3 regions of the Motilimonas thetidivivens genome follow, and region 3 is predicted to be linked to each of the others. Evidence: predicted binding sites of a transcription regulator. Region 3 holds the regulator's gene; each other region holds the start of a gene.

Region 1 (4,234 bases), on a different contig from region 3:
TTGATCAGTTTTGGTTGGTGAGCCAACACTGGTACTGATTTGCAATGGGCGCGTTGCCGCCATACTAACCGAAGAAGGATTACCATTTTGATCAACTGGGTAAGCTTGTAAATATTGACCACTGGCATTTACCACATAATTGTCAGCATTAAGGTTAAAAGCCCCTGCGCGGGTATAGTTACGCGTCAAGGTCACGGTATCTTCAGCGGTAACAAAAAAGCCTTCACCCGTAATGGCCAAGTCAAGGGCGTTTTGGGTAAATTGCAAGCTACCCTGATGGAACTGCTGAGCAACTTGTGCGGTTTTTACACCATTACCCGAGTTGGTTTTGGCATTTGAGAAAATCGATGTAGCATAAACATCGGCAAATTCGGCTCGCGACTCTTTAAAACCAAAGGTATTGACGTTAGCTATGTTATTAGCGGTAACATCAAGGTCTTTTTGTGCCGCATTAATGCCGCTCAAAGCAATATTAAAAGACATAACTACTCTCCTATTTCAATCTTATCAAGCAAGCTAAGGTTAAATTCCCATTTGCGCTTTAAGCCGCGCAGCTGCTTGCTCAACAGTGTCACCTGAGTCAGTGTCAGGTGTTTCTGGTTTCGTAACTGGCTTGCTAGTCCCCACTTGAGACACCTCAAGCACATCACCAAGCAATACACTGCCAATACCTTGCAAGTTTAATACCACACCGTTTTTACCGCCGGCTAAACTGACACTTTCAACGTGACCATAGTTAGCCGTGGGTAAATCGACGCTTTCCCCATTCACTCTTGCATTTGCTTTAATTTTGTAATTGCCGGGCGGCATCATTTCGCCGGCCTCATTGGTGCCATCCCAGCTATATCGGACGTTTCCAGCTGGCTGATCGTTCATGCGAATAACTTTAACCAAGTTGCCTTTTTCATCTTCAACACGAACTGTCAGGTTTTGCATGGGTTGACCTGAAATCGCCACCCCTTCAAGGGTTTTACCTTCTGCAAGATGACCTTGCTCGGTAGGCACTAACACATTACGGCCAACCAAGCCCGAAGCTTGAAGTGCTTGCGTTGAGCTCATGATGGTGTTCATGTCCTCAAACTGTTTACCCATATCCGCAATACCTTCAGCGGTAGTAAACGAAGCCATTTGAGCAACCATTTGCGCGTTATCAACCGGTTTAAAAGGGTCTTGGTATGCAAGCTGCTGAGAGAGTAAGGAAAAGAAATCTTCTTGATCTAACTCTTTTTTGTTGGCTTCAGCAGCTTTATCGGAAATGCTCTTTTCTTCCCAATAAAGGCCATTGGCCGAGACATTATTAATCGTACTCATTTAATGCCCCCTACTGACTCTTACCCAATTGCAACGTTTTTGACAGCATTTGCTTTGCTGCATCCGCTATTTGCACATTGGTTTGATATGAACGTGATGCACTCATCATGTTGGCCATTTCTTCAACAACATTAACATTAGAGCGATAAATAAACCCATTATCATCTGCCATCGGATGCTCCGGCAGATACTCCTTAATCAGCGGTGCTTCACTCTCTACCACACCAAGCACTTTAACTTTCACGTTAGCACTTTGCTGACCTTGCGCCTTACTCAATTCTGCGGCAAAAACAGGGTGACGAGCCCGATAAGTTTTATCCACACTGCTGCTAACACTGTTGGCATTAGCCAAGTTACTGGCAGTGGTATTAAGTCTGACAGATTGTGCGCTCATCCCTGATGCGGAGACGTCTAATACTCTGAATAAGCTCATAATTATTGTCCTTTTATCGCTTTCTTGAGGGAGGCTATTTTACTGTTTAGAAAACTTAAACTGGCCTGGTATTCCATGGAGTTTTGCATAAAAAGGTTACGCTCAACTTGAACTTCAACCGTATTGCCATCCCCTGTATCAGGTTGAGTGGGGGTGCGAAATTTTATTCCCGGTTGGAGATTACTTTGCATAGAAAAATGACGCGTATTGGTTTTATCGAGTGAAAAACCGCCCCCTGATTTAGCTGCGGCAAGGGCATCAGCAAAATTAATGTCTCTTGCTTTGTAATTTGGCGTGTCTGCATTGGCAATATTACTGGCTAACATCTCAGAGCGCCTCGCACGAATGCCTAAGGTGTGCTGATGTATACCCAATGCTCTGTCAAAATTAATGGCCATAAGTCCTCCTGCCTAACTAACAAGAAACAAAGCAAACTGCGTGCCAAAAATACAAAGCACCTTTGATAAGGTATCCCCTTTGCAAATAATCAGAGTAAGCAATTGAAATAAAATGATTTACTAGCAGATGTGCATCTAAATAGCGGGATTGAAAAAATCGAGAGGAAAAGTGTTGCCATAAAAAAAGCGGCAATTTGCCGCTTTTACTTAGAGCTAGCGTCGAGGTGCTGGCTCCTTAAGTTTATAGACAATACCCGGATTACAGCGGATCATGTCATAACGATCTGTTAATCCGGTTAAAGACTCAGATGCCCCTAACATTAAATATCCGCCTGGGTTTAAAGCATTAGCAAATTGATTGAGGATCTTAGATTTAACCTCAGGCGAGAAATAGATAAGCACATTGCGACAGAAAATAATGTCAAACTTACCTAACAAGGTGTAGCTATCAAGTAAGTTGAACGACCGAAAGGACGCCAACTTTTTGACTTTATCTGATATCCGCATCCGTCCTGAGCCATCATTAATCGCCTCAAAAAATTGACGCTTACGCTCAGGCGAAAGCCCTCTAGCGAGCGCGAGAGAGTCATACTCGCCTTTCTTACAATGCTCTAGCATAGCACTCGATATATCCGTGCCAAGGATTTGAATACCATGGGGCATAGCGCCCGGCTTTTTCATTTGATATTCCAAAGTCGACATTGCAATCGAGTAAGGCTCTTGCCCAGACGATGACGCAGCCGACCAAATTTTAAGTGGTCGCTTATTGACGCTTAACTCCGGATATAATTTATCAACCAATAACTGAAATGGGTAAGTATCACGAAACCAAAGCGTTTCGTTTGTCGTCATTGCATCGATCACCGATGCTCTCAGGTCGCGCTCACGAAAGCTCATTGAACGCTGAATCAGCTCAGGGAGCGAATCCACCTTATATTGGCTTAATAGCGGAGATAAACGGCTCTTAACCAAGTACTGTTTATTTGCCCCTAAAACAATACCGCACTGAACTTCAAGAAAGTCAGAAAATTGTTTATATACTTCGTCAGACAACATTTTAGCAGTCAAATCAATGCCCTTAATTCTTAACTATTTACAGCTTCTTTCACAGCACTTGCTAATTCATCAGGATTAAACTTAGCGATAAAGTTGTTAGCTCCTACTTTGTTTACCATAGCTTGGTTGAACACCCCGCTTAATGAGGTATGTAAAATGATGTGCAAATCTTTGAGTGCGGGTGTTGCTCTAATCTCAGCGGTTAGGGTGTAGCCGTCCATTTCAGGCATTTCAATATCTGAGATGATAAGCGCAATTTGATCGGTAATCGGGCCATCTTTAGCCATTTCTTTCAGCATTACAAGGGCTTCTTTACCATCTTTAGCCAAAATGCACTCTACGCCTAATGAAGTAACCGCCTTCTTAACCTGATTACGCGCAACACTGGAGTCATCTGCAACTAAAATCTTACGCCCATGCACTTTTTCACTGGTATCCGGCGTCTTCAGCTCTTCGCTAACATCGGTATTAACCGGAGAGATTTGGTCTAGTATTTTTTCAACATCGATAATTTCAACCAGCTCATTATCGACTTCTGTTACCGCGGTTAAGTAACTAAAGCGCCCTGCGCCTTGCGGCGGAGGCATGATTGATTCCCAGTTCATATTAATAATGCGTTCAACTGAGTTAACTAAAAAGCCTTGCACTGAGCGGTTGTACTCAGAAATGATAATAAAGCATTTAGACAAATCTTCGATTGGGCGCCCGCCTGTCGCTAAACTCAAATCAATCACCGAGATGGTCTTGCCGCGAATATGAGCCACCCCACGAATAACCGGGTGTAACTTAGGCATGGAAGTCAACGGCGGGCATTGCAGAACTTCTTTTACCTTAAACACATTGATACCGTAACGCTGGCGTCCCATCAGCTTAAAAAGTAGTAACTCTAATCGGTTTTGCCCTACTAGCTGGGTCCGCTGGTTTACTGAATCAAGTAATCCTGCCATAACTGTCTCCGTTTATCATCCATCTGCATTGCAATCACTCACTATTGTGCGTACTGGCATCGAGTTTGCTTACATTCATTATTCAAGTA
Region 2 (4,234 bases), on a different contig from region 3:
TACACCACTGATGTTGACGTGAGTACCGCGGTTTTCTTGGTTAGGGAAGTTAATTTCTACAGCCGCTGCCCAAGAAGCTTGTTTTTCATCGTTCACCATTTTGCCTAGGTAGTAGTTGTTACCTAGAGAAACATCACAAAAACCTTCTTTGATGGCTTTTACTTGATCACGATCGTTACCTTGTGGCTTACGCGCTAGGTTAGCTTTTACGCCTTCTAACCACTTCTTGGTTTCTGCTTCACCGTGCGCAACGATCATCGATGAGATTAGTGCAACATTGTAAGGGTGCTTACCGCTGCGAGTACAAATCTTACCTTTGTATTTAGCATCAGCTAAATCTTCGTAGTTCAAAGTAGGCAATTTACCTAGACGATCTTTTGAAGAATAAACATTACGTACGCGTGTTGTCAGTGCAAACCATTGATCTGCAGGGTCACGATACTGGGCAGGAATATTACCTTCTAGCGTTTCACTTTGCACGGGTTGCACTAGATCTTTTTCAACAAGTTCAAGTGAACGGCTAATATCAACGGTTAACACCAAATCAGCAGGGCTTAATTTACCTTCGCGCTCAAGACGCTCAGCCAGACCTTTTTCAGCAAATACGATATTCACTTTAATGCCTGTCTGCTCAGTAAACTTTTCCATGATAGGTTCAATCAAGAATGACTGACGGTAAGAATATACGTTTACTTCTTCTGAAGCAGCCAATGCCGATGGTGCAGTAAATGCACTGGCTAACAGACTAGCGGCAATAAATAAGCCTTTTTTCACTTTAAACTCCTTTAGGTGTAATGATAACGATTACTATCTCGTTTATTATATCCATTTTTTTATCCTTGTCATCAGAAACAAGATAATAATCATTCCTATTCAGGAATAATTGAGTATTAAGCTTAGGCCAAAAACAAAAAAGCCCCAAACAAATTGGGGCAAACGTAGACAACGTGTTAAAAAAAAGAGGAGACATTATTAATCAATGTCTCCTCAAGGGTTTAACGGCTTGGACGTACCGTTACAAATTCAGGATAAGCATCAACACCACAATCGTGAATGTCCATACCACTTAACTCTTCTTCTTCGCCAACACGGATGCCCATGGTTTGCTTCAAAATCGCCCAGACAATGAATGACGCGATAAATACAAAGCCAAAGATAACCGCAGCACCGTATAGCTGTGCACCGAAAGTGGCATCTGCATTTGAGAACGGCACGACCATTAGACCAAACAGACCACACACACCGTGTACCGAAATCGCACCTACAGGATCATCGATTTTAACTTTATCGAACGCTACGATACTGAATACCACTAGACCGCCCGCTAAAACACCGATTAGTGCAGCAAATAATGGGCTTGGAGATAATGGATCAGCCGTGATAGCAACGAGACCAGCAAGCGCACCGTTAAGCATCATGGTTAAGTCTGCTTTACCCCACTTGATTTTGGTCACAACCAAAGCAAAGATAGCGCCGGTAGCCGCAGCTGCGTTGGTGTTAACAAAAATCTGGCCCACTGCTGTTGCATTTTCTGCATCAGAAATAAGCAGTTGTGAACCACCGTTGAAGCCAAACCAGCCCATCCACAAGATAAAGGTACCTAAGGTTGCAAGCGGCATGTTCGAGCCTGGGATAGGATGCACTTCACCGTTTTTACCGTATTTACCCTTACGAGCACCGAGTAACAATACCGCAGCCAATGCCGCAGCAGCACCCGCCATGTGAACAATACCTGAGCCTGCAAAGTCAGAGAAACCTGCAGCAGATAGGAAACCGCCGCCCCAAGTCCAGTAACCTTCAATCGGGTAAATTAAGCCCGTTAATACCACACTAAAGGCAAGGAAAGCCCAAAGCTTCATACGCTCAGCAACAGCGCCAGAAACAATAGACATGGCCGTTGCGACAAATACAACTTGGAAGAAGAAGTCCGACTCAAGCGAGTGATCGGCACCGTCTGCTTGGCTTCCAATGAGTGCGCCAAAGCTAGGTAAAAATCCACCTTCCGCATTATCAACGTACATGATGTTGTAACCCACCAACAAGTACATGGTACAAGCTATCGCATAGAGGGCGACGTTTTTGGTTAGAATCTCGGTGGTATTTTTTGAGCGTACTAAGCCAGCTTCTAACATGGCGAAACCTGCCGCCATCCACATAACTAATACACCTGACATTAAGAAATAAAATGTATCTAGCGCGAAGCGCAATTCAATCACAGTGTTTTCCATGATCCTATCTCCCTTACAGTGCTTCGTTGTCTAGCTCACCGGTACGAATACGCACCACTTGAGAGAGCTCATAAACAAAAATTTTGCCGTCACCAATCTTGCCTGTATAAGCAGCACCGGTGATAGCCTCAATTAAACGGTCAACATTGTCATCGCTAGTCGCAATATCAATTTTTACCTTAGGTAAAAAATCAACATTGTATTCCGCCCCTCTGTAGAGCTCGGTATGACCTTTTTGACGGCCAAACCCTCTCACTTCTGTCACTGTTAGGCCTTCTACCCCAACTTCAGCGACCGCTTCGCGTACATCATCCAACTTAAATGGTTTGATAATCGCACTAATCATTTTCATATTGTTCTCCCTAAGCATCATTTTTAATTCTTGTTACTTATACTTATTACAAGTCATGTGCCAACTTTTAAAATCATTAATATTCAATAGCTTATTGTTTTTATTATTTTAAGGATGACTTTTGTGCACCAGAACAATGCAACATGTCATTAACAATGCTCATTGACGGGGCAAAGGGTTCATTAATAAAGCAAGCGTGTTTTCAACCCTACCTATCCCTTCGGCGATAAATAACGTTACACTGTGGAGGACAAAGCAAGAGAACATACAGTGGATCACATCATCATTTCACAGCGGGTAATAATTCCGATTAAGGAAATTGAATTTACTCATATCCGAGCGCAGGGTGCGGGCGGGCAGCACATCAATAAGGTCAGTAGCGCAATCCAACTGCGCTTTAACTTTCTAATGTCGCCTTCGCTGCCTGATACCTATAAGGAAGGATTAAGTGCCATGAGCGATCAGCGCATCAGCAAAAATGGCGATATCATCATTAAGGCGCAAACATCTCGCAGCCAAGACACTAATAAACAAGAAGCCCTTGAGCGGTTAGTTAAATTAATCCAGCAAGCTAATGTAGTGCAAAAACGGCGTATTGCGACCAAACCAAGTCGAGCCGCAAAGGCAAGACGCCTTAATGCCAAAACGGTAAAAGGAAATGTAAAAAAAATGCGCGCTAAAGTGAGCTATTAATGAAATAAAAAAATGGCTTCACTGAATCAAAGATCTTCGCAAATAAACTGTTGGTAAGAACGCAGCATTTGCTCAAAGTCTTCTAGCCCAGCTAAGGCTAAACTCTCTTCATCGTAATACTGAAGATCTTCGGGTAATTCACTTTGCTCGGAAAGTAGAATGTTGGCAATCACTTTTGCCTCATCCTGATTAAGAAACAGCGAGAACTCACTGCCTAATAATTCAAACTGCTCCAGCGCTTGTTGCTGGAGCAGTTGAATTTGTTCTAATAAGCGCGCTATGCCTGCAAGATCGGTTTTTAGCTCTTGCTCCAACCAAGTTCCCATTGCCTCATGGCCCATGGAAAATTGGCACCTTATTGTTTTATATAGCACGTCACGCTTAAATTCAAACTCCAAAATCGAACCTCTTATTGTCAGTCTTGCCCGATTGAGGATTTTACCTTAGAGCTTGAACTTAGCACTCAACTTTTTGCAATCGTTAAACTTGCAACTGGTAAACCAGAAAGTCTCATCCTAAGTCAGCTCTGGTGTTATTTATTTTAAACTTTTGTTTAAACTGTCTAATTATCAGCGCTTTTAGTTTGCCGCTGTTTTTAATGCTGCTGCTTTGCTTAATACTTCTGTTGGTACTAATTCGTATGCAGCTTGTGGTTTAAGTACCACAGCAGACTTACTTGCCACCATTAGCATTTGCTTCAAACGGCTGTCTTCAAGCGGCTTAAGCAGCAAACCTTGAATATCAAGTAAGCTGTTAATGCCTAATAGCTCACGTTGCACATCAAAATGCGTGACTAATACGCGAATATCCGCAACCGCTGAGGTCTCACCCATACGAATACGTTTTACTAAATCAATACCGTCGGTATCGTTGAGTAGCGCATCGATAACAAGTAAATCAAAATCTTGCAATGCGAATGCTTGCTCAGCAGCTTGTACCGTGGCAACACTTTCAACGTAAG
Region 3 (4,234 bases):
CAGTGGCGTCGAATTTTAACGCTAATTCAGCCAGTTTTACAGCTGCTCGTGCATGTAAACCTAGCTTATTTTTTATCGTAATGTGTTGTTCTAGTTGCGACATGTAGGGCCTGTTAATCTTTTAGTTTTTCCAACGTTCGGTGGCGGATCTGTACTTGATGATCGGCTTTAAAATACTCGGCTAATTTTTCGGCGATGTAAACAGAACGATGTTGCCCGCCTGTACAGCCAATCGCAATGGTGACATAACTGCGGTTGTTACGCTCAAGGTGAGGCAGCCAAGTACCAATTAAATTTTCCAGTTGCCAAATAAACTTAACCACTAAGGGCTGTTCGGACAGATAATGTTGTACGTCGGCATCGAGCCCTGTTTGCGGCTTTAATTCCGGCACCCAGTGCGGGTTAGGTAAAAAACGAGCATCAAAGACATAATCTGCGTCTTTAGGTAAGCCGTTTTTAAAACCAAAGGATTCAATCACCAGCACGAGTTCATGATTCTTTTGTCCCAGCACGCGCTGTTTTACCAATTCGCTGAGATCATGAATCGACATATCGCTGGTATCTATGCGCAGATCCGCGGATTCAGATATTGGCTCCAGTAGCGCGGTTTCTTGATCTATGGCTTGAGATAAAGATAACTTCATCTTAGCTAAAGGATGCAAGCGGCGCGTTTCACTGTAACGACGAACCAAGATGGCGCTACTTGCGTCTAAAAACAAAGTAGTTAGCTCTACTTGTTGCGCTAATCCCTGAATGGTGGTGTGCAGCTCATTAGGATCAAGCGGTAAGTTTCGCACATCAATGCTAACTGCGACTGCCTCATAATTGTCCTGTAAGCTTGTGATTAAAGCCGGAAGTAAAGGCAGTGGCAAATTGTCGACACAGTAATAACCTAGGTCTTCTAGTACCCGCAACGCTACCGTTTTACCAGAGCCTGAGCGACCACTCACTATGGTGAGTTTCATATTTTTTCCGTTTAAGGTGTGCAGATCACATCAAACAGCTCTGCATCGGTTTTCGCTGCACGCAGCTGACGACAGATTTGTTTATCCGAGAGTTTACCCGCAATAAGTGACAGTGTTTTTAAATGTTCGCTACATTGGCTTTCTGGTACCAAGACGGCAAACAATAAATCGACAGGTTGATTATCGATGGCGCTGAAGTCGATAGGGCTTTCGCATTGGATAAAAATTCCCGTAACGGGATATTCATCGCTGATCCTGGCATGGGGAATAGCGATACCGCAACCCACACCTGTGGTGCCAAGGCGTTCACGTGTGAGCAGATTTTCAAACACCACCTTAGCGTCGATGTTAAGTTTGCCAGCTGCTAACTCGCTAATGATTTCTAGGGCTTTTTTCTTGCTTGAACAAGAAACTGCACTTAACGTGCAGTCTTGGGTTAATAATTCATTAATTTGCATATTTGAGTTAAGACTGTTTCAGCTTTTCCTTGTGCTTGATCACTTGGCGATCTAATTTGTCAACCAAAGCATCTATTGCAGCATACATATCAGTATCTTGGGCAGTAGCGAAAACCTCACCACCGGTTAGGTTAATTTTGGCTTCCGCAATTTGGTTTAATTTTTCGACGTTAAGTATCACCAAAACGGAATTAATGCTATCAGAATGTCGTTCAAGTTTAGAGAATTTCGTTTCTACATAATTGCGCATTGAATCAGTGATATCAATGTGGTGACCTGATAGGTTTATTTGCATATCGACTCTCCTGTTACTGTCTATAATAGACTCTTGCGTTGGTTAGAAGGCGGAATGTTTAATGATTCTCTATATTTAGCTATTGTTCTGCGGGCAACTTTGATGCCTTGATCGGCCAGTAGCTGAGTGATTTTACTGTCACTTAGTGGCTTGGCTGGTGTTTCGGCTGCGACTAGTTTTTTAATGAGTGCGCGAATGGCCGTTGATGAACATTCACCGCCACTTTCAGTTGCTACATGGCTGGAGAAGAAATATTTTAGTTCAAAAATACCTCTTGGGGTGTGCATGAATTTTTGCGTGGTAACGCGAGATATGGTCGATTCATGCATTTCCACTGCCTCGGCCACATCGTTCAATACCATAGGTTTCATGGCTTCATCGCCGTATTCAAAAAAGGCCACTTGATGCTGTACGATACAATTCGCCACCTTCATTAGGGTTTCATTGCGGCTTTCAAGGCTTTTAATAAACCATTTGGCTTCTTGCAAATGTGAGCGGATAAATTGGCTGTCATCGCTATTGCGCGTTTGTTTGGCAAAGGCGGCGTACTGATCATTGACGCGTATTTTTGGCATGCTGTCGGGGTTAAGTTCAACCACCCAGCGGCCCGCTTTCTTTTGTACCGAGACATCGGGCACTATGTATTGGGCGTCGAGTTCAACCACCGCATTACCGGGGCGCGGCTCTAAGGTGTGAATTAAACGCATGACCTCGCGCAGCTCTTCTTCTTTGAGCTTGGTCTTACGGCTTAACGTTCGGTAATCGCGGTTTGCCAGTAAGTCCATGTGCTCTTTGATGATGGCAATGGCTTCGGCTAACCAAGGTGTATCGGGTGATATTTGGTTTAATTGGATCAGCATGCACTCCTGTGCGGAGCGGGCTCCAACACCGAGGGGATCAAAGTGCTGCAGCCGTTTAAGCACGGCTTCTACTTCATCTAGCTCAACCTCAAGATCATCGGATACGACACTTTCTAAAATATCTTCACTGGAAACGGTGAGGTAACCTGATTCATCGATGGCATCAATAATCGCTAGCGCGATGGCGCGGTCGGTTTCACTAAATGGCGTGAGCTCCATTTGCCATATCAGGTGATCTTGTAGGTTAGCGCTGGTTTCACCTTGGTAAATATAGTCGCTGTCATCCCCACCTGAGCCAACGCCTGTGCTGCTTGAGCCCGCATTGGTGGTGAAGGTGTCATCCCACGTCGAATCAGTGGGTAGTTCATCCGGAATATCGTTTTGCGCCATGGCTTCACTGGTTTCAAGCTGGCTACTGGTATCATTGTCGTAGCTGGGCTCGTCGCCGCTATGCTCGTTTTCTTCAATTTCGAGCAAGGGGTTAGACTCAATGGCTTCTTGGATTTCTTGCTGTAACTCTAATGTAGAAAGCTGCAACAAGCGAATGGCTTGCTGTAGCTGAGGGGTCATCGTTAACTGCTGACCTAAACGCAACTGTAGGGTTGGTTTCATTAAATTCCTGTTACATCACTCAATAGGTATGAGAGCTTGGATGTTGGGGTGAGCTCAAGCATCCAAATTCGGGTTACCTTTAAAACTATAGCTTGAATTGATCGCCAAGGTAGACTCGTTTTACTTGTTCGTTTTGTAAAATTTCTGCCGGCGTTCCCGTGGCAATCATTTCCCCATGGCTCACTATATAGGAATATTCACATACATCTAGTGTCTCTCTCACATTATGATCAGTGATTAATACACCTAAGCCTCTGTCTCGTAAGTGTTCTATGATTTTTTTTATATCAATTACTGAGATAGGATCAACCCCAGCAAAGGGCTCATCGAGCAAAATAAATTGCGGATCGGCGGCCAATGCTCGCGCAATTTCAACCCGCCTTCTTTCACCACCCGACAGGGCCATACCTTTACTGTCTTTAATATGGGTGATGTGAAACTCCTCGAGCAGCTCATTGAGCCGGTCTTGTTTTTGTTCACTAGAAAGTTCATCACGTATTTCTAATATGGCCATGATGTTTTGCGCCACGGTGAGACGGCGGAAAATAGACGCTTCTTGTGGCAAATAGCCAATCCCTTTTTGTGCTCGTACATGCATGGGTTGACTTGAGATCTCTTGATCATCGATAAAAATTTGCCCTTCGTCGCGTTTAACCAGGCCAACTACCATGTAAAAGGTGGTGGTTTTTCCCGCTCCGTTGGGGCCGAGCAGACCCACGATTTGGCCTGTTTCAACTTGCAGGCTAACGCCATTGACCACACGGCGGTTTTTATAACTTTTTGCTAAGTCTTTTGCTTGAAGGATTGCCATTATTGCGCCGTTTCATTAGATGAGTTTGATTTATTTTTTTGCTCTACTTGTGCGGGAAGAAACACGGTTCGAGTTTGCTGATCGCCTTTTTCACCCTCAATTTGGCGCGTGGTGATGTTGTAAGTAATCTTTTCCGCGGTGTAATTACTATCTAACTGCGATAGGGTGGCTTTTTGTGTCAAAATAATTTGATTGGTTTTTTTCAAATAGCGAATTTTGTTGGCGCGAGCTTC

What was found. Region 3 encodes sigma-54, which starts transcription at its own class of promoters, with help from an activator protein. Its sites were predicted from a motif close to GTTGGCACGNNNNTNGNNT; they were not measured.
Region 1: a site for sigma-54 is predicted at 2,172-2,190, ahead of flgB (flagellar basal body rod protein FlgB). Genes of this name have one in related genera too.
Region 2: a site for sigma-54 is predicted at 2,627-2,645, ahead of glnK (P-II family nitrogen regulator). Genes of this name have one in related genera too.

What each region holds. Positions count from the first base shown of each region.
Region 1 covers NZ_JBKFDK010000001.1:37,608-41,841, reverse strand. The annotation lists gene flgE (flagellar hook protein FlgE) at 1-483, opposite strand, end outside; gene ACK8OT_RS00210 (flagellar hook assembly protein FlgD) at 523-1,311, opposite strand; gene flgC (flagellar basal body rod protein FlgC) at 1,322-1,744, opposite strand; gene flgB (flagellar basal body rod protein FlgB) at 1,747-2,142, opposite strand; gene ACK8OT_RS00195 (CheR family methyltransferase) at 2,356-3,210, opposite strand; gene ACK8OT_RS00190 (chemotaxis protein CheV) at 3,228-4,145, opposite strand.
Region 2 covers NZ_JBKFDK010000019.1:60,446-64,679, reverse strand. The annotation lists gene ACK8OT_RS14105 (Fe(3+) ABC transporter substrate-binding protein) at 1-774, opposite strand, end outside; gene ACK8OT_RS14100 (ammonium transporter) at 996-2,228, opposite strand; gene glnK (P-II family nitrogen regulator) at 2,242-2,580, opposite strand; gene arfB (alternative ribosome rescue aminoacyl-tRNA hydrolase ArfB) at 2,851-3,273, shown strand; gene ACK8OT_RS14085 (YacL family protein) at 3,300-3,671, opposite strand; gene ACK8OT_RS14080 (winged helix-turn-helix domain-containing protein) at 3,852-4,234, opposite strand, start outside.
Region 3 covers NZ_JBKFDK010000007.1:138,324-142,557, forward strand. The annotation lists gene ACK8OT_RS07630 (HPr family phosphocarrier protein) at 1-103, opposite strand, end outside; gene rapZ (RNase adapter RapZ) at 114-965, opposite strand; gene ptsN (PTS IIA-like nitrogen regulatory protein PtsN) at 977-1,423, opposite strand; gene hpf (ribosome hibernation promoting factor) at 1,431-1,718, opposite strand; gene ACK8OT_RS07650 (RNA polymerase factor sigma-54) at 1,739-3,190, opposite strand; gene lptB (LPS export ABC transporter ATP-binding protein) at 3,276-4,001, opposite strand; gene lptA (lipopolysaccharide transport periplasmic protein LptA) at 4,001-4,234, opposite strand, start outside.